Regions from separate parts of the Rhizobium sp. R339 genome, predicted to be linked through region 3. Evidence: predicted binding sites of a transcription regulator. Region 3 holds the regulator's gene; each other region holds the start of a gene.

Region 1 (10,600 bases), on a different contig from region 3:
AGTGGCTTTGTCCTCGTCAATAACGTCATTGACGGGATCAGTCGAGAGACGCTGCCAAGATTAGACCATGGATGAGCGTATGGCAGCTATTATGTCTCCGACTATACGCGAGCCACTTGCCGTCGCCTCGCTACTCAACCCTATTGAGAGCAGCTCGTCCCGGCCTGGGACCGTGTAGGTTGCGCGACTTGAGCGGAAACGAACCGGTGCCCCGCGATTTAGCAGTAACCACCCGGCTAGTGAAAATTCCGGCTCTTCACCTTCAGCGTATCGATATGAAGATCCGGCGTGAACATATCCCTCGCCCGGACTCCCGGAGGCGCTTTTTCGCGAGAATCCGGGCTGCCCGGCGACCCGTGGGCAAACTCGTCACCGCGGCCGGTGGTGGCACGGAATGCACCGTCGCGCCCGGCAAGCCTTGACAGATCGGCCGACAGCTCGAAGAGCTGCTGGGCGACTAGGTGAACCACCTCGCCTTCGCGCTGGATCCTGCCATTGATCGCCATCATGCTGGCGCCGAGCACCACCCGGCGTGAGCGCTCGAACAGCTTCGGCCAGACGACGACATTGGCAATGCCGGTCTCGTCCTCGATGGTGATGAACATCACGCCCTTGGCCGAACCCGGGCGCTGGCGCACCAGCACCAGCCCGGCCGCCATAAGCCACTTTCCGTCGCGCGCCGTCATCGCCTGCGCACAGGTGACGATCCGCCGCTTATTGAGATCGGCCCGCAGGAACCTCAAGGGGTGCTCCCGGAGAGTCAACCCGACGTGACTGTAATCCTCGACGACGTTATGTCCGTCGGTCATCTGCCTGAGTTCGACGTTCGGCTCTTGCTGCTCGGCAATCGCCCGCGCCTCGCGTTCGGCCGCGGCTGTGAACAGAGGCAGCGGCTCGTCCCGCAGCGCCTTGATCGCCCAGAGCGCATCGCGCCGTTCGAGCCGCAATGACGGCAGGAAGGCGTCGGCTTCGGCAAGCTCGACAAGTGAGGCGACCGGCACACCAGACCGGCGCCACGTGTCATCCACCGACGCGAAGGGTTCATCGGCGCGGGCGGCGACAATGCGCGCGGCGTCGGCCGTTGCCAAGCCGCGCACCAGGCGCATGCCAAGCCGCACCGCATGCCGGCTTGTGCCCTCCACCTCCTCGAGCGTGCAATCCCAGCGCGACCGGTTGACGCAGACCGGGCGCACGTCGACACCGTGTCTCCTCGCATCGATGACGATCTGGGCCGGGGCATAAAAACCCATCGGCTGCGAGTTCAGGAGAGCCGCGCAGAAGACATCCGGGAAATGGCATTTGATGTAGCTGCTGGCATAGGCGATCAGCGCGAAACTGGCAGCATGACTTTCGGGGAAACCATAAGAGCCGAAGCCTTCCAATTGGCCGAAAGTGCGCTTGGCAAACTCTGGTGAATAGCCGTTGCGGATCATGCCGGCAACCAGCTTGTCCTCAAACCTGCTGACGCCGCCGGTGAACTTGAACGTCGCCATGGATTTCCGAAGCTGGTCGGCTTCGCCGCCCGTGAAACCGGCACAGACCATCGCGATCTTCATCGCCGACTCCTGAAACAGAGGCACGCCCAGCGTCCTGTGCAAGACCGCCTCCAGTTCGGGCGTCGGATATTCCACCTTTTCCTTGCCCTCGCGGCGGCGCAAATACGGATGGACCATGTCACCCTGGATCGGCCCGGGCCGGACAATTGCCACCTGGATGACGAGGTCATAGAAGGTCTCCGGCTTCATCCGTGGGAGCATCGACATCTGTGCCCGGCTCTCGATCTGGAAAGTGCCGAGGGTGTCGGCCTTGCAAATCATCGCATAGGTGGCCGGGTCTTCCTGCGGGATGGTGGCGAGGTCGAGATCCTGGTGCTTGTGCTCGCCGATGAGGGCGAAGGCCTTGGCCATGCAGGTCAACATGCCCAATGCTAAGACATCGACCTTCATCATTTTCAGCGCCTCGACGTCATCCTTGTCCCATTCGATCACCTGGCGGTCGGCCATCGCCGCCGGCTCGATCGGCACGAGATGATCGAGCCTGTCATGGGTCAGGACAAAACCACCCGGATGCTGGCCAAGATGCCGCGGCGCACCCATCAGCTGCTGGGCGAGCCGCAGGGTCACGGCGAGACGGCGGTCGTCGGGATTGAGGCCGAGATCACGCACTTGGTTCTCGCCGACCGTTTCCGACCAGGACCAGATGCCGGAGGAAAGCGCCTTGATCAGATCCTCGGGAAGACCCAACGCCTTACCCACGTCGCGAATGGCGCCCTTGGCGCGATAGCGGGTCACGGTGGAGCAGAGGGCCGCCTTGTCATGGCCGTAGGTTTTGTAGATCCACTGGATCACCTCCTCCCGCCGCTCGTGCTCGAAGTCGACGTCGATGTCGGGCGGCTCGTCGCGCTCCTGGCTGACGAAGCGCTCGAAGAGGAGATCATTGGTATCAGGATCGATCGAGGTGATGCCGAGCACATAGCAGACTGCGGAATTCGCGGCCGATCCCCTGCCCTGGCAGAGAATGTCCTGCGATCGGGCATAGCGGACGATCGAGAAGACCGTCAAAAAATAGGGGGCGTATTTCATTGTCTCGATGAGAGCGAGTTCATGGCGGATCGTCTTTTCGACATGCGCCGGCAGGCCTTCGGGATAACGCGTCTTCACGCCTTCCCAGGTGTAGTGCTCCAGCGACTGCTGCGCCGTCATGCCGGGGATCAGCGCTTCCTCGGGATATTGATAGACGAGCTCCTCCAGACTGAACCGGCAGCGCTCGACGATCTCCACCGTGCGTGCCAGCGCCTCCGGGTAGCGGAGAAACAGCCGCGCCATTTCTTCCGGCGGTTTGATGAAGCGGTCGGCATGCCGCTCGCGCTCGAAGCCGACGTCGTCGATGGTGGTGCCAGTGCGAATGCAGGTGACGACATCCTGCAGCTGCCGCCGGCCGGGCTCGTGAAACAGCACGTCATTGGTGACGACCGTCTTCACCCGGTGCTGCGCCGCCAGGTTCGCCAGCTCGTGCAGCCGCAGCTGATCGTTCGGCCGCCGGCGCAGACAGAGCGAGACGTAGGCGCGGTCGCCGAAAATCTTGGCCATCTTCCTGAGCTGCACGGCGCAGGCATCGTCCGGCATATCCGGGACCAGGATGCCAATCAGGCCTTCGGAATAGAGCATCACATCCTCGAGATGCAGGATGCAGTTGGCTTTGCCGCCCCGGCCCTTGCCCAAGGTCAAAAGTCGCGTCAGGCGGGAATAGGCGGCGCGATCGGTGGGATAAACGAGGATCGACGTGCCGTCCTGTAGATCGAGCCGGCAACCGACGACGAGCCGTAGGCCGGTGGCGCGGGAAGCTTCGAGCGCCCGAACAATGCCCGCCAGGCTGTTGCGGTCGACGATACCGAGCGCCTCGATGCCCATGAGCTTGGCGGTGGCAAAGAGTTCCTCCGCCGAGCTTGCGCCGCGAAGGAACGAGAAATGGGTGGTGACCTGCAGTTCGGCGTAGCGCATCAGGCAAACACCCCATGCAGGAACCATTTGCGCGATCCGGTGTCGGCGTCGACGCCATCGCCGGATCGGAAAATCCAGAAGCGCTCGCCGGCATCATCCTCGACGACGAAATAGTCGCGCACAGCAACCCATTCCGAACTGCGCTGCCACCACTCTCCAAATATTCTCTCGGGGCCGTCGGCGCGCTTCACCCGGCGGCGCTTGCCGCGCCAGGTGAACGAGACCGGCGGATGATCGGGCAAGAGCGCAATCACCTCGATCACTTCCGGGTGTGGCAAGAGCCGCGACGGCCTCGGCCAATGGAGCGACCAGGTGGCGCCGACCTCGCCCGCCGTCGGTGCGATCCGTTGAACGCTGCGCTCCGGCACGTCGCTCGCCACCGGTGCGACACGGAAAATCCGCTGGCCGCCGCGGTTTCCCAGCACGTCGATCAGCGGCGTCACATCGGTAATCTGCTCTTCGATCAGGGAGGAAGCCGACTGCGCCTCGACGAGCGGTTCGGCGATGATGGCTGCGAGGCCCAGCTTCTCGATGCCGAAGCCGGGCTCGATCTTCTCGATCCGGTCGCGGAAGAGTTTCGTCAGCCAGCCGATGTCACGAACCGGCTTGGCCGTGCCGGCCCGAAGCGACTGGATTGTGTTGTCGACGCGGTGGACGATCAGATCGGCGCGCCGCACGCCAAGTCCTTTCTTCTCGAGCTCCAGACAGAGCTGCCGCACCAGGCGGCCCACATATTTCTCGATGGTCTCCGCAGCCCCGATCGGTTCGGCAAAGGATTTTTGGACCTCGACGAGATCCGCCGGCCGGATCGGGTCGATGGGCTCGGCGAGCCGGTCGAACATCTGATCGAGGCGGCGGCCGACCTCCGGCCCGAAACGCAGCGTCAGCGGCGCCCGCGGCGTCACTGCCAGATCACCGACGGTAGCGAAGCCGAGGGTTCGGAGGCTCCCGACGATCTCGGCCGGCAGCCGCAGTGAGGATAGTGGCAGACGGTTGACCGCCTTGGCGGTGTCGCCGCGCGGGATGATGACTGTCTCGCGATCCGTCGAACGGGCGAGCGCATGTGCCGCACCCCAGGTGTCGGCGATTGCCGCGCGCGCCACAAGACCCCGGCCGCGGAAGCGGTTGACGAGACCGGAGAGCATCAGGTCCTCGCCCCCCTGCAGATGGTCGGCGCCGTCGGTATCCATGATGATGCCATCAGGGGGATCCATGGCAACAACGGGAGAATATTGCGACAAGACCCAAAGCGTCAGCCGTTCAAGTGTGGCGAAGTCGGCCACTGGGTCGGCATCCACCATCGTCAATCCCTGAACCAGCGCCTGCGCGTTGGCGGCCGGCATACCAACCCGCAAGCCCAGTTTGGCAGCTGCCTGATCGGCCGCCGCCACCCATCGCTTGGACCCGCTCCTGGCGATCACCACTAGCGGCGTGTCAGGATTGAGCGAAGGATCGGCGCGCCTGATCCGGTCGGTCGGCAGCGTCGGAAGAAAGACAGATACGACCCTTGCCATCACATGCTCCGATAATGAATTGTCCTCCCTCGCCTGCCCTGACCCGCATGAGCTCGGCCAGCCACCGCGCCCGCCCGACGCCCGGCACGGGCAGCGGCTCGGACGGCAGCACCGAGATCCGCCAGCGGGTCACAGCTGCCGTCGGCATTCCGAAATCGGAGGCTTCCGTCTGGCGCCGCCATCGGCGGATCACCAGGCCCAATGTGCCGGACTTTTCCGCCGCAAGCTGCAGCCGGCGCGAGGCCGTCATCGGCAGGCGCACCAGCTCGGCGACCACGGCGCCGAGGCCGCCATAGCGCAAAGCCTCTTCGAAGCTTGCGAGCACCGTCTCTTCCTTGTCGCATTCGACGAAGATGACGCGATCGGGGTGAAGTCCGACCTGGGCAAGTGCTGGAAAGAACAGATCGAAGCGGGTGAGGCACCAGACCACCTTGCCGGTGGTGCGGGCCGCGATACCGCCGATGAAGAGCGCCGCGGCCGCGCCGTCGATCGCGCCGTTTCCGCCGCCGGCGACTTCGTGCAGCGCACCAAAGGCAAGGCCGCCACCCGGCAGCTGCGCGTCAATCTCGGCCACCCCGAACGGAAGGACGGATGTTCGTCGCGCTGCAGCCCCTTCGAGATGCTGGATGCGATCTCGAAGATCGGAGATGATCGGATTCGCGCTGATCTGCGCCATTCGGAAGCCTTCGTCAAAATAGGTTTTCATCTCGCCCGAAAGCGGGTATGTTCTCTATTTGTTCCGACGTGGCATGTGAGTCAATGTGCATATGCAAGCGAGTGGTCTCCAGGCTGCAACCGGCCCATTTGCTGCGCCACCGGAAGAACCAGTGAATTCAATCGCCTACCGATGGTCGGCCGACAGGCTCTAAAAATGTCATCGATAAGAAAAAATAGCTGTGAGCCGGCAACACTCCGCGACTTCCGTGGATCGGTCGTCTTTGTCGAGTGCATTGCCTGTGATCGGAACACGGAGCTCGACCGAAAGACCCTGGTCAAGCAGTACGGCGCGAGTTTCACGTTCCAACAGCTTCGCCGGCGGCTGAGCCTCGGCTGCCCTCGTCTGATTTCGGAAGATGGCGTCGACCGCTGCCAGACCCGCTTCCCCTGTCTCACCGAAAATGGCCTTTCAATCAGCAAGGAGGATACCCCATGACGGAAAACGTCGTATCGTTCGAGGAAAAGCGCCTTGAGACGCTGTCTGGTACGATCTTCGGAACGACGGCCGAAGAACGGAATCTGGCAGCAATCCGCTCGAACATCGAGTTTGCCAGAAATGAACTGGCGCTTGTTCAAAGCTATATCGATCTCGCCTATGGCGGAGAAATCGTCTACACGCCGAATGACGGCGCGAGACCACAGGCGGAGGCCCTTGCGCATCTTGGCAGCGTTCTTTCCAATTACGAACAGGCGCTGTTCGATAAGATCGGCAGCCTCGAATACGAGCTGGAAATGCTGGAATTTCCGCCCGATCGAGATGACGAATGAAATGAACGATCCAGCGGGGGAATGTAACGAGGGCTGCATCCGAAGGATTGATGAAGAAATTTTGCGCGTGGCACGCCTGAGCTGATGAATGCCTAGTCAGAACATTCTAACCTCTTGGCAACTGCCATCAGTACACTTCGACGTGAAACGTGCTGGCTTTCTCCCCCGATCCAAGGAGCTAACTTGTTTGTCCGTCCGCAGTTCCCGTACGATGCCAGAAAAAGCCCCGCATTTAGCGGGGATCAGTAGGTGGGGTTGTTTTGTCAAGATAGCGCGCCTAAGAGCGAACGATCATTTCAAGACATTCTTATGAGATGGCAATAAGTAGTATTTTACTCTTTGAGATTATACTACGATCTGTAAAGTAAGGTGTTGTACGTTTTCGAACCAAAGATCGGAAGCCGACTAGAAAGCGAAATATTATCGCCTATTATGCATTTAATGCCGCCCGGCGATTATTTGCTTACCCCAAGCAATGTGTCTCCTGTGCGCTGGGCGGCTACTTGGCCTGGAACCAATGACACATGCTATTGCGACGCCTCGGCGAGCGCGGTCTTCTCCTGATGCCAAGATCAAGCAGTTCCATCCACGTCGCCCTCCTCATCGAGCATGTGGACAGGCAGATAGGTGTTCTTCTCCATCCATTCTCGAAGAATAAACCCGATCGTGTCATTGCGTGTCAGGCCCAGTTCACCCGCTAAATCTCGCAACGCCTCCTCAACGTCTTCTTCCATTGAAACACCGGCAGCATTGCGCAGTCTCAGTGCAGAGCGACGAAGCAGAATTTGCAGCTCAGGGCGCGGAACGTCTGCGATGCGATCAGCGGCAAGCGCATCGGCTTGCTCTGAGGCAGTCAACATCAGAATTTTTGTTCGTGGGCTTTTCGCCCGGATACCGGAAATCGCATCGATGCCTCCTCCGGGCATGAACACATCAAGGAGAATGACATCGGGTTTGTGGGATGCCGCCAGTTTGATCGCTTCACCGGCGCTTGCCCCTTCGCCTACGACGACAAAAACTTCAATTTCAGCCAGACTGCGTCCCACTCCTTCTCGAAAAGAGGGTGGTCGTCCACAACAGCTATCGTGATTTCTGCCAACGTACACTCTCCATCGCTCGAGACTGAAGACCATTAGCCGTCGGGATGAACCCGTTCGTTATGGGCCCAAGGTTTGAACTCAGCTTGGCATCCACAGCGGTCAACCGCATCAGATGACGATGAAATTCAGCTGTCTCATCCTGCTGTTCCACATAGGGAGGGTCATTTCCCTGATCGAACTTCGACCCAGTCGCTGGCGGTGAATCCTCACCGTTGGCTGTTGTAGACTCCATAACGCAGCGTTTGATCGCGCGCAGGACCTTCATGAAGGCAAGCTGGGCAATGAAGCTGGGTTCGTGTCGCGCTATTGAGCAAAGCGTCACAAGTGACAGATATGTGTTTCTGGCTCGGCGGAATTCCCAGAATGCATATTTCTGAGTAGCAAGCATCGCGCTTCGCATGGCGTATCTCGGAAGCTGAGGATTTCCGGCCAACGCGCGCCTGACAACTTCAAGGGCGCTTTGGCCCATCTGGAGGTGATTGGACGACATGTTGCCCGGATACTCCCTGTATCCAACCAGACGCTCGCGGATAGCTTCGATACGACAGCGGGCGGCAAGCTTGAGTTCGAAATCGAGGTCTTCGCACCCGCCAATTCCCAATGCGGCGTATGAGCTATCAAATCCGCCAATCTGGAGAGCAACATCCCTGCGGACAAGGAGGGAGCTCCCGTTGCCAATATATTTGAACGTCAGGTGCCGCGCGTAGATATATCCTCTCGCGACGGCATGGCCGCCCGAGCGAATGATCTCGTCATCATGGTTGATGATATAATGTAGCACATAAACTGCACCCCACTCCGGGGATAGACCACTGAGAGCGTTAACCTGCTTTTCAATTTTTGTTCGATGCCAAAGATCGTCTGCGTCAAGAAATGCCACAAACTGCCCGGCTGCTTCTTGGAGACCAGTGTTCCTCGCTGCGGCAACACCGCGGTTAGAAGTGGACAGCAGACGAATCCGCGAATCTCCAAGCGCTACGCGTTCGACGACCTTGGCTGTATCGTCGGTAGAACCGTCATTGATGACGATAATCTCCAAATTCTGGTAGGTTTGGCGCCCAGCGGATCGAAGTGTGCGTTCGATATAGGGATAAGCATTGAAGGCCGGTATGACGACCGAAACCAACGGCCGAATGGACTGTCGAGCTTCCCTCCGATCCTTGTCTGAAGAGGAAAGCATTTTGGGTCTCGCGTTAATCAAAGAACGATGTATATCAGGCAGTATCTTGTTGATTCACCGAGTGCATTTCCGAGCGCTGAAACCTCAATCCTCCCAGCGGAAGTGCGACGGACGTATACATCGCAAAGCAGACAGTCGCGTTGCACTGTAGCTTTGCTGTAGGCAGCCCAAAACGGACTTTAGTCCGATCAGCCCACATAGCCTTTAGGTGTAAGAACAGGCTAATTGAAGTAATTTTGCAGTAGTGTCACCCTTCTAGGGCCCCGCTCCTTGGTTTGCGGAGCATGTAGTACAGAATGCCCCGCGCACCGCCCCTAGCGGGGCATTTTGTTCGGGCAACTTCCATGGCCGACGGGCGCAAGCTCATGGCTCGCTGGTGCAACGGCCCAAGAGAATGTGGGGCGAAGGGAGGGGTGCGGCACGCAGTCAAAACAGCGAGTAAATTCGGACGCCGATGGCGGACAGGGAGTCTATCGATCCTGGTAGAGTTCACGCTTGCTCATGGCAGGACTCCCCTGGGGTTGTTCCACCCAGAAAACGCTCGCCGCCGCTAAAAGATGCATGGAATCATGGGCTAGACAGGACTCGTCATACGCGCAGCCAATTCGAACTAAGTCATTGAAAAATGATTCGTTTCGACTCGGAACGATTCGCTGCCGAATCACTTGAATCGCTTGAGTTGTGTGCGGAGGGTCCCAAGTCATGGCGGGTCCAAGAGCCAATTGGAAGGGCTACATCAAGTTCGGGGAAGTCTCCTGCCCCGTGGCGCTTTATACAGCGGCCTCCTCGTCGGAGCGCATCGCCTTCAATACCCTCAATCGAAAAACCGGCAATCGGGTCAAGCGTGAGTTCATCGACAGCGAAACCGGTGATCCGGTCGAGCGCGAGGACCAGGTCAAGGGCTATGAAGTCGAGAACGGTCAGTATGTGGTGCTCGAGCCTGAGGAGGTCGCAGCCGCCGTGCCGGACAGCGACAAGACGCTGAAGATCGACGCATTCATTCCGTGCTCGCAGATCGACACCACTTATTTCGACAAGCCTTATTATCTGGCGCCCGACAAGATGGGCACGGATGCCTTCCTGCTGCTGCGTGACGGCATGAAACAGGAGAAGGTCGCCGGCATAGCACGGACGGTGCTTTTCCGCCGATTGCGCACGGTGCTCATTCGGCCGCATGGCAAAGGCCTGATCGCCTCGACGCTGAACTTCGATTATGAGGTCCGCTCGTCGGACACGGCGTTCGAAGAGATGCCGGACCTGAAGATCGAAGGCGAAATGCTCGAGCTCGCCGAACACATCATCGGCACCAAGAAGGGCAGCTTCGACGCCAGCACCTTCGATGACCGATATGAAGCCGCCGTCGCCGAGCTCGTCAAAGCCAAGATCGAGGGCCGTACCCTGCCGAAGAAGAAGGCACCGGTGGCGTCCAAGCCGAGTGAACTGCTTCAGGCCCTGCGCGAGAGCGCCGGTCTCGGCGCGCAGGAGATGAAGCCAAAGCGCACCGCGGCGAATGCCAACCGGACCGGCGGCCGTCCAAAAGCAGCCAAGCCCGCCGCAAAATCCAAGCCGGAGACGGCGCCGACGCGCCGCGCCAGCTGATAGGAGGAAGGCGCCATGGCCCTGCGTCCCTATTGGAGGGGCTATCTCAAACTCTCGCTCGTTACCTGCCCCGTGCAGATGATGCCGGCGACCTCCGAGAGCGAGAAGGTTCGCTTTCACACGCTCAATCGCCAGACCCGGAACCGCGTCGTCAGCCACTATGTCGACTCCGTCACCGGCAAGGCCGTCAGGGAAGAAGACGAGGTCAAAGGCTATCAGCGC
Region 2 (10,600 bases), on a different contig from region 3:
GTCAGAATGGCGTTGGAGCCGCGCGAGGCGTCGTCCATCAGCTTGTCGAGATCTTCCTGGCTGACCTTGATCGGCAGGATGCCGTTCTTGAAGCAGTTATTGTAGAAAATGTCGGCGAAGCTGGTGGAGATCACGCAGCGGATGCCGAAATCGAGCAGCGCCCAGGGCGCGTGTTCGCGCGAGGAGCCGCAGCCGAAATTGTCGCCGGCAACCAGGATCTTGGCATCGCGATAGGCCGGCTTGTTCAGCACGAAATCAGCGTTTTCGGATCCATCTTCATTGTAACGGGCTTCGGCGAAAAGGCCGGTGCCGAGGCCGGTGCGCTTGATGGTCTTCAGATAGTCCTTCGGAATGATCATGTCGGTGTCGATGTTGACGACCGGCAGGGGCGCCGCAACGCCCGTGAGCTTCACGAATTTATCCATGACCCATGCTCCATTTCAGCAAATGTACTTTCCTGAATGTGCATCTAGTCCAGTTTTTCGCCGAAATGAAGGAGAATCTTTCTAAAGTGGCGGCCACGCGACGTTTCGCGCGGCCGCAAGAGTGCCTGGGTTCTTACTTGGTCGGGGCGTTCAGGCCCCAGAGAACGCCGAAAGGATCGCGAAGCTGGCCGTAGCGGTCGCCCCAGAACATCAGTTCGATCGGCATGACGACCTCGGCGCCGGCGGCAACCGCGCGCTCCCACCAGAAATCGATATCGTCGATAACAAGCTGGATGGCGAAGCCTTCATGGCCTTTGAAGGGATGGCCGTATTCCGGATAGGCATCCGCCAGCATGAGGGAGCTGCCGTTGATATAGAGATGCACATGCATCGTCCGGCCGCTCTCGTCGACCGGCACCCTGTGCGCTTCTTCAGCGCCGAAAGCCTTCTTGTAGAATTCCGCGGCCTTCACCGCGCCTTCGACCGTCAGATAGGGCAGCAAGCCATTCTTGACCGGCGGCATTTTAACCGGATTGTTTTCCGTCGTCGTATCCATGCTCGTCCTCCATCGTTTTCAAGCGCCGGCGGAATGCCTGGCTGCTTCAAGGACGTAGCATGGAAGCATGATCCGACAATGTCGGTCAGTTTTTATGCAAAGCGGCTTAGAGATCGATGATTGTGCCGCGGCCGTCGTTCCAGATGCGCATCTCAGGCTTACGGTTGTTCGCCTTGGCACGGACCGGAGCGGGCTTCATCTTCATCGAAAGCGCGCGGCCGACCATGAGCACGGTCAAAATGCCGCCGACGGCGAGCGTCACCGAGAAGGTGAGAAGCAGCATGGCCACGACAACCGTGGCGCCGGCAAGCATGATGAAGATGGAGCGTATGTTCTGCATGGGTTCGAGACCTTTCTTCGGAAAGGAATGTGGTCCTTCTTTTTCCTCTCTGCAAGGCAAGCATGGCTTTTTGTTGTCTTGCCGGGCTTTGCGAAGCTTGGCACTAATATTCCATGAGCCGAACCGTATCTCTCCGTTCCTTCAATCTGCGCCGCTCGGTGCTGAGCGTACCCGCCATCAATCTGCGCGCGCTTGAGAAGGCCCATTCCCTTGATTGCGATGCCGTTATTCTCGATCTGGAGGATTCCGTCGCACCGGAGAAGAAGGCGGAGGCGCGGGAAAATCTGAGACGGTTTTTTGCCTGGCCGCCGCTTGAGGGCAAGGAAAGGATCGTCCGCATCAATTCTTTGTCATCCGAGTTCGGAGAGGCGGATCTCGACCTGGTCAAGGATGTTTTGCCCGATGCCGTTCTCTTGCCGAAGGTGGACGAGCCCCAGGATGTCATGGCAGCCGGCGATCTTCTCGTGGAAGCGGATGCGCCGGAGGAGTTGCGGATCTGGGCGATGATCGAAACGCCGCGCGGCGTGCTGAATGTCGGGGCGATCGCCGAAGCCGGCCGCACGCCGGGATCGCGGCTCGATTGCCTCGTCGTCGGCCTCAACGACCTGCGCAAGGAAACGGGCGTGCTGCCGCAGCCGGGGCGGAACTATCTCGTGCCCTGGCTGATGCAGGTGATCCTGGCGGTCAAGGCTTACGGGCTCGATGCGCTCGACAGCGTCTTCAACGATTTTAAGGATAGCGAAGGCTTCGATGCCGAATGCGGGCAGGGCCGCGCCATGGGTTTTGCCGGCAAGATGCTGATCCATCCCTCGCAGATTGCGGCCGCCAACCGGCATTTCGGACCGAGCGCGGAGGAGATAAGGGAAGCCGAAGCGATCATATCAGCCTTTGCCGACCCTGAGGCCGAGGGCCTCAACGTCATCAATGCGGGCGGGCGGATGATCGAGCGGCTGCACCTTGTCCAGGCCGAAGCTCTGGTCCATAAAGCTCGCCTGATTTCTGCAAGAAAGCCCGCCTGATGAAACTCTATCGCTTCCTGACCGGCCCCGACGACGCTTCCTTCTGCCATAAGGTGACTGCCGCCCTCAATAAGGGCTGGTCGCTGGAGGGCTCGCCGACCTATGCCTTCAACGCCGCGACCGGTGCGATGCAGTGCGGCCAGGCCGTCGTCAAGAATGTCGAGGGCAAGGATTACGATCCTGAGATGAAGCTCTCGGAGCAATAAGACTTCGTGCCGGGATTGAGCGCCTAACGCTCGGCGGCTTCCTCGGCGCTTGCCTCGATCCGCTCCATATCCTCGTCGCTCAGCCCGAAATGGTGGCCGATCTCGTGGATCAAGACATGAGTGATGATATCGCCGAGCGTTTCGTCGTTTTCCGCCCAATAATCGAGGATGGGACGCCGGTAGAGGCGGATGCGGTTCGGCATCTCGCCGGTTTCCACCGTGAAGCGTTCGGAAATGCCTCTGCCCTCGAAAAGACCGAGTAGGTCGAAAGGGGTTTCCAGCGCCATGTCCTCGAAAACGTCGTCATCGGGGAAGTCCTCGATCTCGATCGTGAGGTTGGTGGTCAGCTGGCGGAATTCGTTCGGCAAGTGGCTATAGGCCTCCATGGCCAGCGACTCGAAAGTGCTGATCGTCGGCGCATGGCGGTCCCGCCAATCATCGCTCAGGTCTATGCGGGCCATGAATGTTCCTTCCTTTGCGGGCCCATATAGAACCTTTATCGCGGTTTTTCGAGTGTGGAATCAAAGGCAGGAATAAATTCATAGAAAATGGTTGTTGACTCTTCTCCGGCTCTCTGGAATCCATAAGAACATAACAGGAACACGACGGACGGAGTGAACGCCATGGCGCAGAACGCCCTGGCGCGCGAGCGGCTTTTTGCGCTCCGCGAAACCATCGCTAAGCTGGAAGGAAAGCCTGCGCCGACGCTTGCGGCGGCGGAGCGGGAAGCCTTGGCAGAGGGACGCAAGACGCGCCAGGAGCGCATTCTGCCATCCCTGCCGTTCGGAGTGGAGCTTCTCGATCGGGCGCTGGAGGGCGGCCTATCCCTCGATGCGATTACCGAATTCCGTTCCGCGCTGTCTCGCGATGCCGGCGCGGCAAGCGGACTGGCGATGGCTGTTGCCGCGCGGCTGCAGAAACAGGAATCAGATGCCGGCAGGCTTATGCCGCTGCTCTGGATCGGCGATGCAGTCGGTACGCTGGAGGCCGGCCGTCCCTATGCTCCCGGGCTTCGGGATTTCGGGTTGAGCCCTGAGCGATTTCTCCATGCCGCGCCACGCAAGCTGGACGAAGCGCTCTGGCTGGCGGAGGCGGCGGTGGAAAGCGCTGCATTCTCGGCCGTCATCCTCGAAGTGCGGGGCAATCCTGCGCATTTCGGGCTGACCGAAAGCCGCAGGCTCAGCCTCAGGGCGCATGCTGCCCGCCGTCCGCTCTTTCTCGTGCGGCAGGCAGGGGCGGAGGAGGCCAGCAGTGCCGCCTTCCGCCTGCATGTCGAACCGGGACTGTCTGGTCTGCGGCCATTGCCCGACGGATCGAAGCTTACCGGCAGCATCGGCAATCCGATTTTCCGTCTCACGCTGGAGAAGAGCCGCAATCCGGCCCCGCTCTCCTTTCTCCTGGAGTGGAACCCCCATGAACGCGAATTTTTCCCTGTCACCGAACCAAACCTCATTCGCCCTCCAGGCGAACAGTCAGCGCATTCTGGCGCTCAGCTTCCCGCATCTGGCAACAGACCGCATCGCCCGCAGACGATGGGGACTCTCGTGGCGTTCGAAAGGGCGTCCTGAAGCGGCACCGATCGTCTGTTCCGGCAAGCTCAACAATGCGATGCGGCTGACGGCGCTGGACGAATTGGCCGAGCGGCTGGGGCTGAAAAAGGATCAGGGCGTTGCCGAGGCACGCGCCATGTATCCGACGCTCGAGGTGGTGGAAGAAGATCCGGCCGCCGACCGACGGCTGCTGGAGGCAATTGCCGACTGGTGCGATCGTTATACGCCTTTGGTGGCATACGACGGCAAGGACGGCCTGTTTCTCGACATTACCGGCTGCACGCATCTTTTCGGCGGAGAGAAGGCGCTTCTCAAGGACGTTCTGTCGCGGCTCTTTCATATGGGGATCGATGCGCGCGGCGCGATCTCATCGTCGCCGGGCCTTTCCTGGGCCGTGTCGCGTTTCGGGCAAAGCGGTGTGATCGGGGAGGAGGAGAGGGAGCATGTGCTGATGTCTTTACCGATCGCAGCCTTGCGGCTGCAAGGGCAAACCGTCGATGGGCTGAAGAAGCTCGGTCTGAAATATATCGGCGACGTCATCAATGCGCCGCGGGCGCCGCTGACCCGCCGGTTCGGGCCGGAATTGCTTCTGCGTCTCGACCAGGCGCTAGGGCATGAAGAAGAACCTGTTTCGCCCCGTCGCCCCGTCGCCAGTCTTTCGGCAGAAAGCCGCCTGATCGAGCCCATCGGAACGGAGGAACAGATCCTTGCCGTCACCAGGCAGGTCGCCGTGTCGCTGCAGCCGTCGCTGGAGGCACGAGGCGCCGGCGGGCGGGTGTTCGAATTGGTTCTATTCCGCGTCGACGGCAGGGTCTTCCGTATTTCCGTCGGCGCTTCGCAACCGCTTCGCGAACCGAAATTTATCGCCGGGCTTTTTTCCGAACGACTCCAGGCGGTCTATGACGATCTCGATGCCGGCTATGGTTTCGAGATCGTCCGGCTGAATGTGTTGCGGCACGATCCCTTCAACGAAGCGCAGGCTGATTTCGAGGGCGATCGTCAGGCAGAAATCTCCCTTTCGGCTTTCGTCGACCGTGTCTCCGCCCGGCTGGGTGCGGATTGTCTGCAAAGCTTCCAACTCCGTGAGAGCCATGTGCCGGAACGCGCCGTCATCACAGTTTCGACGATGGATAAGCTTTCAAGACGAGGGAAGGCGGAACAGAGCGGTTCTCTCCCTTTCCGCGAAGAGCGTCCGTTGCGGCTTTTTGCAATGCCGGAGCCTGTCGAGACTGTACTCGCCGAAGTGCCGGATGGCCCGCCGCAGATCTTCCGCTGGCGGCGCATGCAGCACCAAGTGGCAAAAAGCGAAGGTCCGGAGCGGATTGCCATGGAATGGTGGATCGACGGAAGCGACGCGGAGGCGCGCGATTATTTCCGTATCGAGGATGAGGCCGGGCACCGCTTCTGGATTTATCGCCGAGGGTTCTATGGCCAGGAGCTCGATCCTCGCTGGTTCATGCATGGGGTATTCGCATGAAACTCGAGCCTGCATTCTTCGAAATCGGCACCAAAACGAACTTCTCGTTCCTCGAAGGCGCCTCAGGCCCCGAGGAGATGGTCGTACAGGCCGCCCATCTCAAACTTGGTGGTCTCGGAATTGCGGACCGGAATTCGGTTGCCGGCGTGGTCAGGGCACATGCGCAGGCGTTGCAGCTTGAGGAGAGATACAAGAACAGGGATATGATTATGGCCCAAGCGGAGAAGGACGGGAAGAAAGAAGTAATTCTCGATCCTATCCGGGTTCAGCCGGGCGCTCGTCTCGTTTTTTCCGATCATACGCCTGATATCCTTGCCTACCCACGCAATCGGCGAGGCTGGGCAAATCTCTGTCGTCTCCTGAGCGCCGGCAATCTGAAGGAGGAAGCAGTCAAGGGAACCTGCATCTTAACGGAAGCGGAATTCATGGAATGGGGCGACGAGATGATGCTTGCACTCGTTCCCGATCGCACTCTTGTCGAGACCCAAGCCGGCCAGTCGGCGCTGGAGGATTATCTGGAACGGTTTCGCAGACGGTTCCGCAAGGCTTTTTATATGTCATTGGCGCCAACCTATGACGGTCGCGACAGGCAGGTCTTTGCGGCGCTTGCCATGCTTGCCGCCCGAAATCGCGTGCCGTTGATCGCGACCAACCAGCCGCTTTACCACCATCCTGAACGCCGGCCCCTTTCGGATGTCGTGATCGCGATCCGGGAGCATGTGCAGATATCGCAAGCCGGATTCCTGCTGGCGCCGAATGCCGAGCGCTATCTCAAGGATTCACGTGAAATGGTCCGGATCTTCCGAGACTATCCTGGTGCGATCGAAAATACGCAGACCTTTTTCGGGAAGTTGACCTTTTCGCTGAAGGAACTGGAGCATAATTATCCGCCTGAAAACGATCCCGGCGAAACGCCGCAGGAGACCCTCGAGAGACTGACAAGGGCGGGGGCGGCAAAGCGCTATCCCGAGGGGATTCCTGCCAAAGTTGCGCCGCAGATCGAGTATGAACTCGATCTCATCGGAAAGAAGAACTATGCCTCCTATTTCCTGACGGTTCACAGGATCATCCAGCACGCCCGTTATAAGCTCAAGGTCTTGTGCCAGGGACGCGGATCGGCGGCGAATTCGGTCATCTGCTATTGTCTCGAAATAACGGAGGTTAATCCTGAAAAGAGCACGCTGCTCTTCGACCGCTTCATTTCGATGGACCGGGACGAACCGCCGGATATCGACGTCGATTTCGAGCATGACCGGCGTGAAGAGGTCATCCAGTTCATCTACAAAAACTACAAAAGAGAACATGCCGGGCTGACCGCAGGGGTTACCACCTACCGCACCCGTTCGGCCGGCCGCGAGGTCGCCAAGGCCTTCGGCCTGTCGGAGGATGTTCAGTCGGCGATCAGCAGTCTCGTCTGGGGCTGGTCGGAGGACAATCTCTCCGATCGGGATGCGAAGGCGGCCGGTCTCGACGTCAAGGATCCGGTGACCCAGAACGTGCTGAAATATGCCTCCGAGCTTCTCGGCTTTCCGCGCCACCTCACCCAGCATGTCGGCGGCTTCGTCATCACACGGGACAGGCTCGACGAGGTCGTCCCGATCATGAAGACGGCGATGCCGGATCGATACATGATCGAATGGGACAAGGACGACCTCGACAACGTCAAGATCCTCAAGGTGGATGTATTGGCGCTCGGGATGCTGACCTGTCTGCGCAAGGCCTTTTCGCTGCTTGAACTACATTATGATGTCAAGAAGACGCTGGCAGATCTCGGCAATAAGGAACATGGGGAAGAGGGCAGACCGGTCTATGAGATGATGGGCCGGGCCGACACGCTTGGGGTCTTCCAGATCGAGAGCCGGGCACAGATGAGCATGCTGCCGCGTCTGAAGCCGAAGGAATTCTACGACCTTGTTATCGAGGTGGCGATCGTCCGGCCGGGACCGATCCAGGGCGATATGGTCCATCCCTATCTGAAACGCCGGGAGCAGCGCGCCAGGAACATCCCGATCGAATATCCGAGCAAGGAGCTGGAAGCGGTCCTCGAAAGAACCCTCGGCGTGCCCCTGTTTCAGGAGCAGGCGATGCAGATCGCCATCACCGCTGCAGGCTTCAAACCAGCAGAGGCCGACAAGCTTCGTAGGGCGATGGCGACATTCAAGCGAACCGGCACGATTGGCGATTTCGAAAAGCGGTTCATCGAGGGAATGGTTTCAAAGAATTACGATCCAGAATTCGCCAAGCAATGCTTCAATCAGATCAAGGGATTCGGTGAGTATGGCTTTCCGGAAAGCCACGCCGCTTCCTTCGCGCTGCTCGTCTATGCCTCGTCCTGGGTCAAGGCCTATTATCCCGATGTCTTCTGTGCGGCGATGCTGAATTCTCAGCCGATGGGGTTTTATGCTCCGGCCCAGTTGGTGCGAGATGCGCGCGAACATGGGGTAAAGATCTTGCCGGTCGACATCAATGAATCGGACTGGGACTGTACTTTGGAAGAGGCTGCCTTCGACCGGAAAGCAGTCGATTTCCGGCACGACAAGATGCGCGAGGTCATCAAGAGCCGGCATGCGGTGCGGCTGGGCTTCCGGCAGATCAAGGGTCTCTCGTTGGACGAGATGGAAAGGCTTGTCGCTAATCGAGGTCAGAAATATGCGTCAGTTCGCGATCTCTGGCTGCGGTCCGGTTTGCAAAAATCCGTCATCGAGCGACTGGCGGATGCGGACGCATTCCGCTCCATCAATCTGTCACGGCGCGAAGCGCTTTGGGCTGTAAGGGCATTGGATGTGAAGAGCGCGGCCGAAGAACTACCCCTTTTTGAACAAGTCCGTCATGTCGATCTCCAGCCTGAACCCAAGACAAAGCTACCGGACATGCAGCCGGGCGAGCAGGTGATCGAGGATTATCGTTATCTCTCACTGTCGCTGAAGGCGCATCCGGTTTCCTTCCTGCGCGAGGAGTTTCAGAAGATCGGCATCACGCGCAATGTCGATCTTCTGAGGGTGCCGAACGGAAAGAGGGTGACGATCGCCGGCCTCGTGTTGGTGCGTCAGCGGCCGGGTTCGGCCAAGGGCGTGATCTTCATGACGCTGGAGGACGAGACCGGGGTCGCCAATGCGATCGTCTGGAACACGGTATTCGACAAATACCGGGCGGTGGTCATGGGCGCCCGGCTCGTGAAGATCCGCGGCAGGCTGCAAAGCCATAGCGGCGTGATTCATACCGTCGTCGAGCATATTGAGGACATGACGCCGGCGCTCGGCATCCTGCAGCGCGAGGCCCGGCGTTTCGGCGCCTGCGAACGTTCGGACGAGGTGCTGAGGCCGGGAATCGACCAGCGCCAGGCCGCGGATGCGCGCAAGAGGCCGGGGCAGGAAAGAGGGACAGCTGCCGCAAGCCGCCATGCAGGCGTGGCGGAAACTGCCGAAGTCATGCCGCGCGGGCGGAACTTCCATTGAAGCGCACCGCCTCGGCCGGGATCATCCGGCGTGCTTTTGCGGGTTGAATTCATCGTCGCGGACGTGCGGCATCATATTAGACAATCTGCAACAGTCCCCGCCTGACGTTGCTCCCTAAGCGATCGGATTCGAATTTTTTCTTGACAGCCACCATCTTCTTTAGCAGAAAACACGATAGTCAGTGTCATGTTTGGAAATGAAGACGTGCTTGTCTGCAGCTGCAATTACATAACCGACAAGGAAATCCGGGAGGTTATCACCAACCTTCTCGATGAAGACTGTTGGCAGCTTATCGTGCCGGCGAAGGTCTACCACGCCATGGAAAAACGCGGCCGCTGCTGCGGCTGTTTCCCCAACGTGGTCGACATCATTATCCAGACGACCGAGGAATATCACGCCCGTCGCCACTCGACGGAAGCCGAAATATTTGATTTCATGTCGCGCTTGAAGCAATTCCATGAGGAAAACAGGAGAGCGGACATTGAAAGGCGACAAAAAGGTCATCGAGCGGCTTAACGAGGCATTGTTCCTCGAACTCGGTGCGGTCAACCAATATTGGGTTCACTATCGTCTTCTTGAAGATTGGGGCTACACCAAGCTCGCCAAGAAGGAGCGCGCCGAATCCATCGAAGAGATGCACCATGCCGACCGGCTCGTTGCACGCATCATCTTCCTCGAAGGTCATCCCAATCTGCAGACCCTCGCGCCTCTGCGAATCGGCCAGAACGTCAAGGAAGTCCTGGAAGCCGATCTTGCCGGCGAATACGATGCCCGCACGGCCTACAAGAAGTCGCGCGATATCTGTCACGAGGCCGGCGACTACGTTTCGATGAAGCTCTTCGAAGAGCTGCTGATGGATGAGGAAGGCCATATCGACTTCCTCGAAACCCAGCTCGATCTGCTCGAGAAAATCGGCGAAAGCAAATACGGCCAGCTCAACGCCGATTCCGCCAACGAAGCCGAATAATTACGAGCGATACCGGCCGTCCCCGACGGCCGGTATCCCGATTCGGCATTGCCGAATGCATAGGCCGCCCTTCTACCGCTTTCCGAATGCGAAGGAGCAGGCCGGTCCGCCCTTGTCAATCTTCCGATTGAAGCGTTGCCAGGTGCTGGAATTCGGCGACCACCTGGTCATAGACGGCGCGCTTGAAGGGGACGATCAGGCCCGGCAATTCCTGCATCGGCTTCCACTCCCACGCATCGAATTCCGGCTCGTGACCGCCGGGCGGCGGGTTGATGGCGATCTCGCTTTCGTCACCGTCGAAGCGGAAGGCGAACCAGCGCTGCGTCTGGCCGCGGAACTTCCCCTTCAGTCCGATGCCGATCAGTTGCGGCGGCAGATCGTAATTGATCCAATTCCGTGCCTCGGCAAGCAGCGTCACGGTCCTGATGCCGGTTTCCTCGTAAAGTTCGCGGTAAGCGGCATCCAAAGGGTCTTCGCCCTTGTCGATGCCGCCCTGGGGCATCTGCCAGAGCTGCGGCGAGCCGTCGAATTCGGAATTTCCGTCGGCGATGCGCCGACCGGCCCAGACCAGGCCGTCGCGATTGAGGATCATCAGGCCGACGCAG
Region 3 (10,600 bases):
GCGTGTCGCTAGCGCCATTCGCCACATCGGCGAACCACAGCCAGGAGGCAACACCGTGCGAGGCGATATCCGCCAGGATCGCTAGCTCCGAAGCATCCCGCCGTGACGCCTGCCGCAGCGCGACGAAGGAAGCCATGCTCAGATCCCCAGCATCATCCGGACGATCGATTCCAGCCCGCGTCCGAGCGCACGGGTGTTTTCCGCATCGAGATGAATGCCGTCGATCGGCGTGGTCTTGGCGACGGAATTGCCATCGAAGAAACCGCAGCCGAGTTCGTCGGCGAGATCGCGGTAAAGCGTTGCGAGCTTTGCCGATTCCTCGATGCCGCCGGGAAAGGATGCGGCGAAGGGCACGTTACCCGTCGCGCAGATCGCCGGCGGCGCCACGATCAGGATTTCTGGCCCGTCGAACTCGAAAGGCCAGGCATGATTGCGGATCAGCCGCACGAGCCGGCTGATGCCCTGGCAGGCGGCAAAGGCCGAACCAGCCACGACCGGCTTCATGTCGTTGGTGCCGAGCAGGAGGATGACGAGGTCGAGCGGCGCATGCGTCTGCAGAATCGTCGGCAGGACGCGCGCACCGTTGCGGTCGCAATCGGCCAGATGATCGTCGAAAGCGGTGGTGCGACCGTTCAGCCCTTCGGCGATGACGCGCGCCTCGCTTCCGAGCGCTGCCTGAAGCACGCTCGGCCAGCGATTCTTGTACTCATGGCGGCCGATCGTCTCGGCGTCATAACCCCAGGTCAGCGAGTCGCCATAGCAAAGAACGGTCTTGGTCATTTCCGCCTCCGCCGAGCTATCAGACGAGCATGCCCATCGGGTTTTCGATGTAGCCCTTGAAGGCCTGGAGCAGCTCGGCGCCGAGCGCACCGTCGACGCAGCGATGGTCGGTCGACAGGGTGACGGACATCACCGTGGCGATCGCCATTTCGCCGTTCTTGACGACGACCCGCTGCTCGCCGGCGCCGACCGCGAGGATCGTTGCATGCGGCGGATTGACGACGGCGGCAAAGTTCTTCACGCCCATCATGCCCATGTTGGAGACAGAGCTGGTGCCGCCCTGATATTCCTCGGGCTTCAGCTTGCGGTCCTTGGCTCGTTTGCCGAGATCGCGCATCTCGTTGGAGATGACCGACAGCGTCTTCTGCTCGGCCTTGCGGATGATCGGCGTGATCAGGCCGCCGGGGATCGAGACGGCGACGCCGACATCGGCGTGCTTGTGCTTGACCATGTTGCTGTCAGTCCACGACACGTTGGCGTCGGGAACGTCGCGCAGCGCCAGCGCCATGGCCTTGATCACCATGTCGTTGACCGAAAGCTTGTAAGCTGGAGCGTTGTCCTTGCGCGGCGCCGCATCGTTCAGCTGGGCGCGCAGCGCCATCAGAGCATCGAGCTCGCAATCGACGCTGACGTAAAAATGCGGGATCGTCTGCTTGGATTCGACCAGGCGCCGGGCGATCGTCTTGCGCATACCGTCATGCGGCACGAGCTCGTAGGAGCCCGGCTCGAACAGTTTGAGCACGGCGTCGTCGGAAGCGCCCTTCGGTGCGGCGGCGGCCGGTGCCGGAGCAGCAGCCTGCGGAGCAGCGGCAGCGGCGGGAGCAGCCTTGGCACCACCGCCCGCAACGGCGGCTTCGACGTCGCTCTTGACGACGCGGCCATGCGGGCCAGAGCCTGCGACAGCCGAAAGGTCGATGCCGGCTTCCTTGGCGAGCCTGCGGGCAAGCGGCGAAGAGAAGGTGCGGTTGCCGCCAGCGGAAACGGATGCCGGAGCGGCGGCCGGTGCCGGTGCTGCAGCCGGAGCGGCCTCAGCCTTCGCCGGTGCAGCTTCAGCTTTCGGTGCCGGAGCGGCAGAACCCGCGCCGCTTGCGGCAGCGGCATCCTCGCCATCGGCGGCGAGAACGGCGATCAGCGCATTGACCTTGACGCCTTCGGTGCCTGCGGCAACGACCAGCTTGGCGACCGTGCCTTCATCGACGGCTTCAACTTCCATCGTCGCCTTGTCGGTCTCGATCTCGGCGATCACATCGCCTGACTTGACCTTATCGCCTTCCTTGACCAGCCACTTGGCCAGATTGCCTTCTTCCATGGTCGGAGAGAGGGCGGGCATCGTGATATTGATCGGCATCGAGATACCCTCCCCTTATTTGTAGCAAACAGCCTTAACCGCATCGACGACTTCACCGACGTTCGGAAGCGCCAGCTTTTCGAGATTGGCGGCGTAAGGCATCGGCACATCCTTGCCCGCAATCGTCAGGATCGGCGCATCGAGATAGTCGAAGGCCTGCTGCATGACGCGAGTGGCGATTTCGGTGCCGACGGAAGACTGCGGATAGCCTTCCTCGACGGTGACGAGACGGCCGGTCTTCTTCACCGATTCGATGACGGTCGGCAGATCCATCGGGCGGATGGTGCGGAGGTCGATCAGTTCGACATCGATGCCGATCTTTTCGAGTTCGGCGGCGGCCTTCGTCGCATAGGTCATGCCGATGCCGAAGGAAACGACGGTCACGTCCTTGCCCGCACGATGGATGCGGGCCTTGCCGATCGGCAGGACGAAATTGTCGAGCTTCGGCACATCGAAGTGCTGGCCGTAGAGGATCTCGTTTTCGAGGAAGATGACCGGGTTCGGATCGCGGATAGCTGCTTTCAGCAGGCCCTTGGCGTCGGACGCCGTATAAGGCATGACGACCTTCAGGCCGGGGATCGCGCTATACCAGGCGGCATAATCCTGGCTGTGCTGAGCGCCGACGCGGGCTGCCGCGCCGTTCGGGCCGCGGAAGACGATCGGCGCGCCCATCTGGCCGCCGGACATATAAAGCGTCTTGGCGGCGGAATTGATGATGTGGTCGATCGCCTGCATGGCAAAGTTGAAGGTCATGAATTCGACAATCGGGCGAAGGCCGGCCATGGCGGCGCCGACGCCGACGCCGGCAAAGCCGTGTTCGGTGATCGGCGTATCGATGACGCGGCGGGGGCCGAATTCCTGCAGCAACCCTTGAGTGACCTTGTAGGCGCCCTGATATTCGGCGACTTCCTCGCCCATGACGAAGACATCGTCGCTGGCGCGCATTTCTTCGGCCATGGCGTCGCGGAGCGCTTCGCGCACGGTCATCGACACCATCTCGGTACCGGCCGGGATTTCCGGGTCGTTCGGAACGACGGCCTTCGGTTCGGCCGGAAGCGGAGCAGAGGCGGAACCGCTATTCGTCGGCTTCTCTTCCTGAGCGACCGCGGGTGCCGCTGCGGCAGCCGGCTTGGCTGCTGATATATCGGAGGCGGATTCGCCATCCTGCAGTAGCACGGCGATCTTGGTGTTGACCTTGACGCCTTCGGTTCCGGCATCGACCAGCAGCTTGCCGATGACGCCTTCGTCGACGGCTTCGACTTCCATCGTCGCCTTGTCGGTTTCGATTTCGGCAATTACGTCGCCGGAAGTGACCTTGTCACCTTCCTTTTTCAGCCATTTGGACAGCGTGCCTTCTTCCATCGTCGGAGAGAGGGCGGGCATGAGGATATCGATAGGCATGGGTTCCCTCCCCGATTAGAGCAGAATGTCGGTGTAGAGCTCGGATGCATCCGGCTCCGGATCGGCCTGGGCGAAGTCGGCGCTGTCGGCGACGATGTCGCGGACATCCTTGTCGATCGCCTTCAGATCGTCTTCGGAAGCCCAGCCCTTCTCGATGAGGCGTGCCTTCACCTGCTCGATCGGGTCCTGCTCGGAGCGCATCTTCTGCACTTCTTCCTTGGTACGATACTTCGCCGGGTCCGACATGGAGTGGCCGCGATAACGATAGGTCAGCATTTCGAGGATGATCGGACCCTTGCCGGAGCGGCAGTGTTCGAACGCCTCATCGGCGGCGGCCTTGACGGCGCGAACGTCCATGCCGTCGACCTGAATGCCGGGGATGCCGAAGCCGGAGCCGCGAAGCGAATAGTTCGACTGCGCCGTGGCGCGCGCCGTCGAGGTGCCCATGGCGTAACGGTTGTTCTCGACGATATAGACGATCGGCAGCTTCCACAGAGCCGCCATGTTGAAGCTCTCGTAAACCTGGCCCTGGTTGGCCGCACCATCGCCGAAATAGGCGACGGCGACATTGCCGTTGTTACGGTAGCGGTTCGCGAAGGCAAGGCCTGTTCCGAGCGAAACCTGGGCGCCGACGATGCCGTGGCCGCCGTAGAAATGCTTCTCTTTCGAGAACATGTGCATCGAGCCGCCCTTGCCGCGGGAATAGCCGCTGCGACGGCCGGTCAGCTCGGCCATGACGCCGCGCGCTTCCATGCCGGTCGCCAGCATGTGGCCGTGGTCGCGATAGGCGGTGATGACCTGGTCGCCTTCCTTCTGCGCCATCTGCATGCCGACGACGACAGCTTCCTGACCAATATAAAGATGGCAAAAGCCGCCGATGAAGCCCATGCCGTAAAGCTGGCCGGCCTTCTCCTCGAAGCGGCGGATCAGCAGCATCTCGCGATAGGCCTTGAGCTCTTCATCACGATCGAAGTCGGCTACCGGGCCGCCATTCGATGCTTTGACTGTGGATTTTGCTGCAGTTTTGCGGCTGGAAACGGTCGCGGTCTTTCGCGGCGCCATTCAACCCTCCCTATGGGTTTATCGGTTCTCGATGGCGCGTACCATAGGGAAGAAATATGACCACAGCAATGCCATAATTGCATGGCTCATATTCTGAGATAAATTGTTGAAAAGATTACATGAATCGCAATTAACTGAATTCCAGTTAATTGGAATAGTGGTTGAATATGACGATCTCGTCCGCGCGCGACATATTGAGCTGGTAACGCGCCTTTTCGTCCAGCATATCCTTGTCGAGCGAGCCGTCACTCAGGAGCGCGACCTGACTTTCCAGATGTTCGCGCTTCGCCTTCAAGACCGCAAGCTCTTTTTCGCGCTCAATCCGCTGGCGCTCGAACGTCTCCGTCGCGCGCAGGCCGTAATCGCCATGGATGCAATGATAACCGAAGTAGGAGAGGAAGGCGACCGTCATGGCCGGAATGACGAAGCGACCGATTCTTCTCTTCTTATGATGCTTTGTCCACATACACGCATGCTCTTGAACGCATTACCAATTCGTTCAATCTAACGCGCAGAGATTAACCGTTCGTTGACTCTAAAAAACGGGCAATAAAAAACCCCGCGCCTCTCACAAGGCGCAGGGCTCAAGCGATTGAAAATCAGATCCGATCAGCCGCGGATGATCGAACGGCCGGCATATTGGGCCTGGGGGCCGAGGCCTTCTTCGATGCGGATCAGCTGATTGTACTTGGCAAGGCGGTCGGAGCGCGACAGCGAGCCGGTCTTGATCTGGCCGCAGTTGGTGGCGACCGCGAGATCGGCGATGGTCGAATCTTCCGTTTCGCCGGAGCGGTGCGACATGACGGCGGTGTAGGCTGCCTTGTGCGCCGTGTTGACGGCATCCAGCGTTTCCGTCAGCGAACCGATCTGGTTGACCTTGACGAGGATCGAATTGGCGACGCCCATGCGGATGCCGTCACGAAGACGGGCAGAGTTGGTGACGAAGAGATCGTCGCCGACCAGCTGGGTCTTCTTGCCGATCAGGTCGGTCAGCGCCTTCCAGCCGTCCCAGTCGTCTTCGGCCATGCCGTCTTCGATCGAAATGATCGGATACTTGCCGGCGAGTTCGGCCAGATATTCGGCCATGGCGCCCGGCTCGAGCGTGCGGCCTTCGCCTTCGAGAACATACTTGCCGTCCTTGAAGAATTCCGTCGAGGCGCAATCGAGGCCGATATACATGTCGTCGCCGGGCTTGTAGCCGGCTTTCTCGATCGACTTCATGATGAAGTCGAGAGCCTCGGGCGCGCTCTTCAAGCCTGGTGCGAAACCGCCTTCATCGCCGACATTGGTGTTATGGCCCTGTGCGGCAAGTTCCTTGCGCAGCGTATGGAAGACTTCCGAGCCCATGCGGACGGCTTCGCGGATGGAATCCGCACCGACCGGCATGATCATGAATTCCTGGAAGTCGATCGGATTGTCGGCATGCGCGCCGCCGTTGATGATGTTCATCATCGGCACCGGCAGCAGGCTTGCGGAAGCACCGCCGACATAACGGTAGAGCGGCAGGCCGGAAGCCTGGGCGGCAGCCTTGGCGACGGCGAGCGACACGCCGAGGATGGCATTGGCGCCGAGGCGCGACTTGTTCGGCGTGCCGTCGAGCTCGATCATGATGTTGTCGATCTGGATCTGGTTTTCGGCGTCGATACCGCCGATCGCGTCGAAGATCTCGGTGTTGGCAGCCTCGACAGCCTTTTCAACGCCCTTGCCGAGATAGCGCTTACCGCCGTCACGCAGCTCGACCGCCTCATGCGCGCCCGTCGAGGCACCCGAGGGAACGGCCGCGCGGCCCATGCTGCCGTCTTCGAGATAGACATCGACTTCGACGGTGGGGTTGCCACGGCTATCGAGAATCTCGCGGGCGATAATATCGGTGATTGCAGTCATGGGTTCTTCCTGCTCGGTGGGTGATAAGTCGTTCGAAGCCTGTCATAATCGAAGGCGTGCAAATTACAATGCTGCAGTTTCACGCCTCCGGACCAGCGCTCCGATGTGGCCTATAACACGATCATGTCAGCCTGTTGAACATCACGCCTTGGCGATCGCATCAAAGGCCAGCAGCTTTTCGAGGAGCCGCGGCATGTCCTTGAGATAGACCATGTTGGGGCCGTCGGAAGGCGCATTGTCGGGGTCCTGGTGAGTTTCGAGGAAGACGCCCGCAATTCCGGTGGCGACGGCCGCGCGCGCCAGCGTTTCGACGAATTCCCGCTGACCGCCGGAGGAATCGCCCTGCCCGCCCGGCTGTGCCACCGAATGGGTGGCATCGAAGACGACCGGCGCGCCCATCGCCGCCATGATCGGCAGCGAGCGCATGTCGGAGACCAGCGTGTTGTAGCCGAAGGAGGCACCGCGCTCGCACAGCAGCACGTTCGGATTGCCGCTGGCATTGAGCTTCTTCAGGACGTTCTTCATATCCCAGGGAGCGAGAAACTGGCCCTTCTTGACGTTGACGACGCGGCCGGTCTTGGCGGCGGCAATCAGAAGGTCGGTCTGGCGGCAGAGGAAGGCCGGGATCTGCAGGACATCGACGGTCTTTGCCACTTCCGTGCACTGCTCGGCGGTGTGAACATCGGTCAGAACGGGAAACCCGAATTCCTTCTTGAGATCGGCAAAAACCTCCATGCCCTTTTCCAGCCCGATGCCGCGTTCGGCCGAAAGCGACGTGCGGTTCGCCTTGTCAAAGGAGCTCTTGTAAATCAGGCCGATGCCGAGCTTGCCGCAAAGCTCCTTCAGCGTCTCGGCCACCATGAAGGCGTGATCGCGGCTTTCCATCTGGCAGGGGCCGGCGATCAGCGACAGGCGGCCGGTATTGGAAAAGGTGACCTGACCGTTGCCTTCGCCGATCTTGACTTCGGAATTCGTATTGGAGCTCATCGTGGTTCCTCGAAGGCGAAGAGCGTGCCCTGCCCGGGCGCGGGCTTCACCAGAATGCGATTGTTCTTGCGCGTGTAGGTCACCCCGTTAGCAGCCAAATGCGCTTCTGTCACGGCAAGATCGGCGACATTGAAGAGGACGGCCCGCCCGCGCAGGCCGCGTTCGGCGTGCGAAACGGCGATCTCAAAATAAGCTTCCAGCCCTTCCGGCGTCATCAGGTTGATCTTTGCATTCGACGCCGCGATCTTCACGCCGAAGCCGGTTTTCTCGATCGCCGATTGTCCCGCGGCAAGGCCGACGAAAGTTCCGAATGCCGCAGCGTCCGGCGCGCTAAGCGCCACCTCGGCAATGCCTGTGACGCCATTTGCATGCGCCTCCAGCGCGCCGCGATCTGCCGGGAGCGGACTGATACGCTCGACACTGAAGAGGAAGAAGTCAGGTGCGCGCAGGTCAGCGGCAAAGGCGAGCTTGAAGCCGGCGATGCTTTCAGATCCATCCGGCATCGTCATCGGCCGGCTGAACTGCAGCATTTCACCGGCGCTCGATGCCTTGCCAACGAAGTTATGATGATCTCGGCCAGCATCCGCAGTGCCGAAAGCCACCGCCGAAAGCCCCTCATCGCCGCAGCGGAAGCGGAAAGCTTGGTTGCGGGCGATAAACACATTGCCCTTCCGCGCCGATGCCTCGCTCTCCTCGACGCTCGCTACCCCGAGCGGCTCCAGATAGGTCTTGTCGGCAAAGAAGACGCAGGCATTCTCCGTCCCGAAGGGATGGCGCGCATCGGCGGCGACGGTGAAGCCGAGCTTGCCGAGCCTCTCTCGCGCCAGATCGATATTGACGACGGGCAGCACCAAGTGATCCAGCGGATGCGGGTTGGCGGAATGCCTGTTCATGATATCCCCTCCCGAAACAGCTAGAGATGTGCGCCAGTGCTCATCTCAATTCAAGGCCTGCCCGGCGATCCGGCGAATGAAAATAAAAATCTCAACGAGTTGGAGCCAAGTTTTACGGAAATTTAGCTACTTGCGGAACACATATGGAACATATAGTGTCTGTTCTGGATTTGTTTCAATCACGGGGTCTGACGTCGATGCTCACGCGCAAACAACAGGAGCTTCTCCTTTTCATTCATGAGCGCATGAAGGAATCCGGCGTTCCGCCGTCTTTCGACGAGATGAAGGATGCCCTGGATCTGGCTTCCAAGTCCGGCATTCACCGGCTGATCACGGCGCTCGAGGAGCGCGGCTTCATTCGCCGCCTACCGAATCGCGCTCGCGCCCTTGAGGTCATCAAGCTTCCGGAAGCCTACAGCCCCAGCATCCAGCCCCGGCGCGGCTTTTCGCCGAGCGTCATCGAAGGCAGCCTCGGCAAGCCCCAGCCTGTGGCCGCGCCCGCTCCAGCAAAGCCCGTTGCCGATAACGGCAACTCGGTTTCGGTGCCGGTCATGGGCCGCATCGCCGCCGGCGTTCCGATCTCGGCGATCCAGAACAACACCCACGACATCGTCGTTCCAGCCGATATGCTCGGCAATGGCGAGCATTATGCGCTCGAGGTCAAAGGCGATTCGATGATCGATGCCGGCATCTTCGACGGCGACACCGTGATCATTCGCAACGGCAGCACCGCCAATCCCGGCGACATTGTCGTCGCGCTCGTCGACGACGAGGAAGCGACGCTGAAGCGTTTCCGCCGCAAGGGCGCATCGATCGCCCTGGAAGCGGCCAACCCGGCTTACGAGACCCGTATCTTCGGGCCTGATCGCGTCAAGGTTCAGGGCAAGCTCGTCGGTCTCATCCGCCGCTATCACTGACATCGATTACGCCGGATTCGGCGAAATTGCCGGTGCGCCAGTCATAGGCGCGATGGCGCGTCCATGGCCTCGACAGCAGGCCGAATGCGGTGACGGTTTGCGGACCGTCATCCGTAAAGCGCAATTCGACGGAACCGCTCTTGCGGAGCGTCTCTCCGGTGAAAAGCATTGCGCCTGAGCGGCAACGGTCGAAGCGCAGCCGCACCGACGTCACGACGATGTTGCCCACATCGCAGGCCGGACCGAGATAGGCGGCATTGTCGATGACGGTCAGGACCTTTCCACTGGCAAGCCGCGATATGCACCAGGCCTTTTTGACGCAGGAAAAGCGGTTTGTTTCGCCGCCCGTTGCGGCGGCCTGCATCGCGGTCCTCACCTCCTCCTGCTGATCTGCGGAAAGCTTGAGGCGCCGATCTTCTCCTTCCGGAATCGCCGGGCCTTCCAGCATCTTCGGAGGATGATGCGTGGGCAGGACCAATGCTCGCTGCCACTGATCGAAGATGAAATCCGAAGGCTTCGGGCGATTGGAAGCCATAGCGGTCGCCTCCACGACCGCGACCAGAGCGCCATCCTCCGAAATCACCAGATCCGGGGCGCGAGGAGCCGGCAGAAGCAGCAAAACAAGCGTCGAGCCGGCAATGACGGCAGCACCGATATGCCGCAACCGGGTGCGTAGCAGGGTCACGAGCAGGAAGCCGGCGACAGCCACTGCAAAGTACCAGCCGGGCAACCGTCCGACCCCGATGTCGCCGCCCCAGCCGGAAACCGTCTTTGCGACCGCGATCACCAGATCGAGGCCGAATCCAACCACCTTCCAGGGCACGGCATCCAGGCCGAAAGGCATGAGCAGCATCGCCAGCAGCCCGGCCGGCATGACGATGAAGGAGATGATCGGCATCGTCGCGAGATTTGCCGGCAGGCCGTAAGCGGTCAGGCGATGAAAATGCTCGATCGAAAACAGCGCGGTCGAAAAGCCGCCGATCAGCGAGGTCAGGAAGACGCCGATGAAGAACCCCGCCACCGGAACGATGGGCCTGATGATCGGCAATTTCAGAAAGGCGTTTTCCCGGACGCGCCGGTCCTTCCACATCTGATACCCGGAAACCAATGCCAATGTCGCAGCAAAGGACATCTGGAAGCTCGGGCCCAACACCTCGGAGGGCGAAATGGCGATAATGACAAGCGCGGACAGCGCGACATTGCGCAGGCTGATCGACGGCCGGTCGAAGAAGACGGCAATCAGCATCACGGCCATCATGATGAAAGCGCGCTCGGCCGAGACGGCGAAACCGGAGATCAGGAAGTAGGCCGTGACGGCAAGGAGCGCG

Evidence for each region. The regulator LexA, encoded in region 3, represses DNA repair genes until DNA is damaged. The targets are predictions, from matches to a motif close to TGTTCNNNNTGTGTTCNG.
Region 1: the regulator LexA is predicted to act here: its motif matches at 5,739-5,756, upstream of ATY76_RS18330 (ImuA family protein).
Region 2: the regulator LexA is predicted to act here: its motif matches at 3,132-3,149, upstream of ATY76_RS25190 (metallopeptidase family protein).

The regions. Positions count from the first base shown of each region.
Region 1 is NZ_LOKV01000014.1:2,766-13,365, reverse strand. Features, by position in the region: gene ATY76_RS18340 (error-prone DNA polymerase) at 237-3,500, opposite strand; gene ATY76_RS18335 (DNA polymerase Y family protein) at 3,500-5,014, opposite strand; gene ATY76_RS18330 (ImuA family protein) at 4,935-5,690, opposite strand; gene ATY76_RS18320 (hypothetical protein) at 6,164-6,499, shown strand; gene ATY76_RS18315 (CopG family transcriptional regulator) at 7,072-7,356, opposite strand; partial or broken gene ATY76_RS34265 (hypothetical protein) at 7,390-7,632, opposite strand; gene ATY76_RS18310 (glycosyltransferase family A protein) at 7,580-8,779, opposite strand; gene ATY76_RS18305 (Ku protein) at 9,482-10,378, shown strand; gene ATY76_RS18300 (Ku protein) at 10,394-10,600, shown strand, end outside.
Region 2 is NZ_LOKV01000025.1:30,371-40,970, forward strand. Features, by position in the region: gene leuD (3-isopropylmalate dehydratase small subunit) at 1-425, opposite strand, end outside; gene ATY76_RS25170 (VOC family protein) at 559-981, opposite strand; gene ATY76_RS25175 (hypothetical protein) at 1,088-1,321, opposite strand; gene ATY76_RS25180 (CoA ester lyase) at 1,435-2,340, shown strand; gene ATY76_RS25185 (DUF1737 domain-containing protein) at 2,340-2,546, shown strand; gene ATY76_RS25190 (metallopeptidase family protein) at 2,570-3,007, opposite strand; gene ATY76_RS34305 (hypothetical protein) at 3,170-4,114, shown strand; gene ATY76_RS25195 (DNA polymerase Y family protein) at 4,125-5,573, shown strand; gene ATY76_RS25200 (error-prone DNA polymerase) at 5,570-9,028, shown strand; partial or broken gene ATY76_RS25205 ((2Fe-2S)-binding protein) at 9,136-9,544, shown strand; gene bfr (bacterioferritin) at 9,510-9,995, shown strand; gene ATY76_RS25215 (RNA pyrophosphohydrolase) at 10,111-10,600, opposite strand, start outside.
Region 3 is NZ_LOKV01000003.1:147,189-157,788, forward strand. Features, by position in the region: gene ATY76_RS07380 (GNAT family N-acetyltransferase) at 1-136, opposite strand, end outside; gene ATY76_RS07385 (SGNH/GDSL hydrolase family protein) at 139-780, opposite strand; gene ATY76_RS07390 (pyruvate dehydrogenase complex dihydrolipoamide acetyltransferase) at 800-2,128, opposite strand; gene ATY76_RS07395 (pyruvate dehydrogenase complex E1 component subunit beta) at 2,144-3,529, opposite strand; gene pdhA (pyruvate dehydrogenase (acetyl-transferring) E1 component subunit alpha) at 3,545-4,591, opposite strand; gene ATY76_RS07405 (septum formation initiator family protein) at 4,737-5,057, opposite strand; gene eno (phosphopyruvate hydratase) at 5,201-6,475, opposite strand; gene kdsA (3-deoxy-8-phosphooctulonate synthase) at 6,617-7,462, opposite strand; gene ATY76_RS07420 (VOC family protein) at 7,459-8,355, opposite strand; gene lexA (transcriptional repressor LexA) at 8,553-9,272, shown strand; gene ATY76_RS07430 (ComEC/Rec2 family competence protein) at 9,253-10,600, opposite strand, start outside.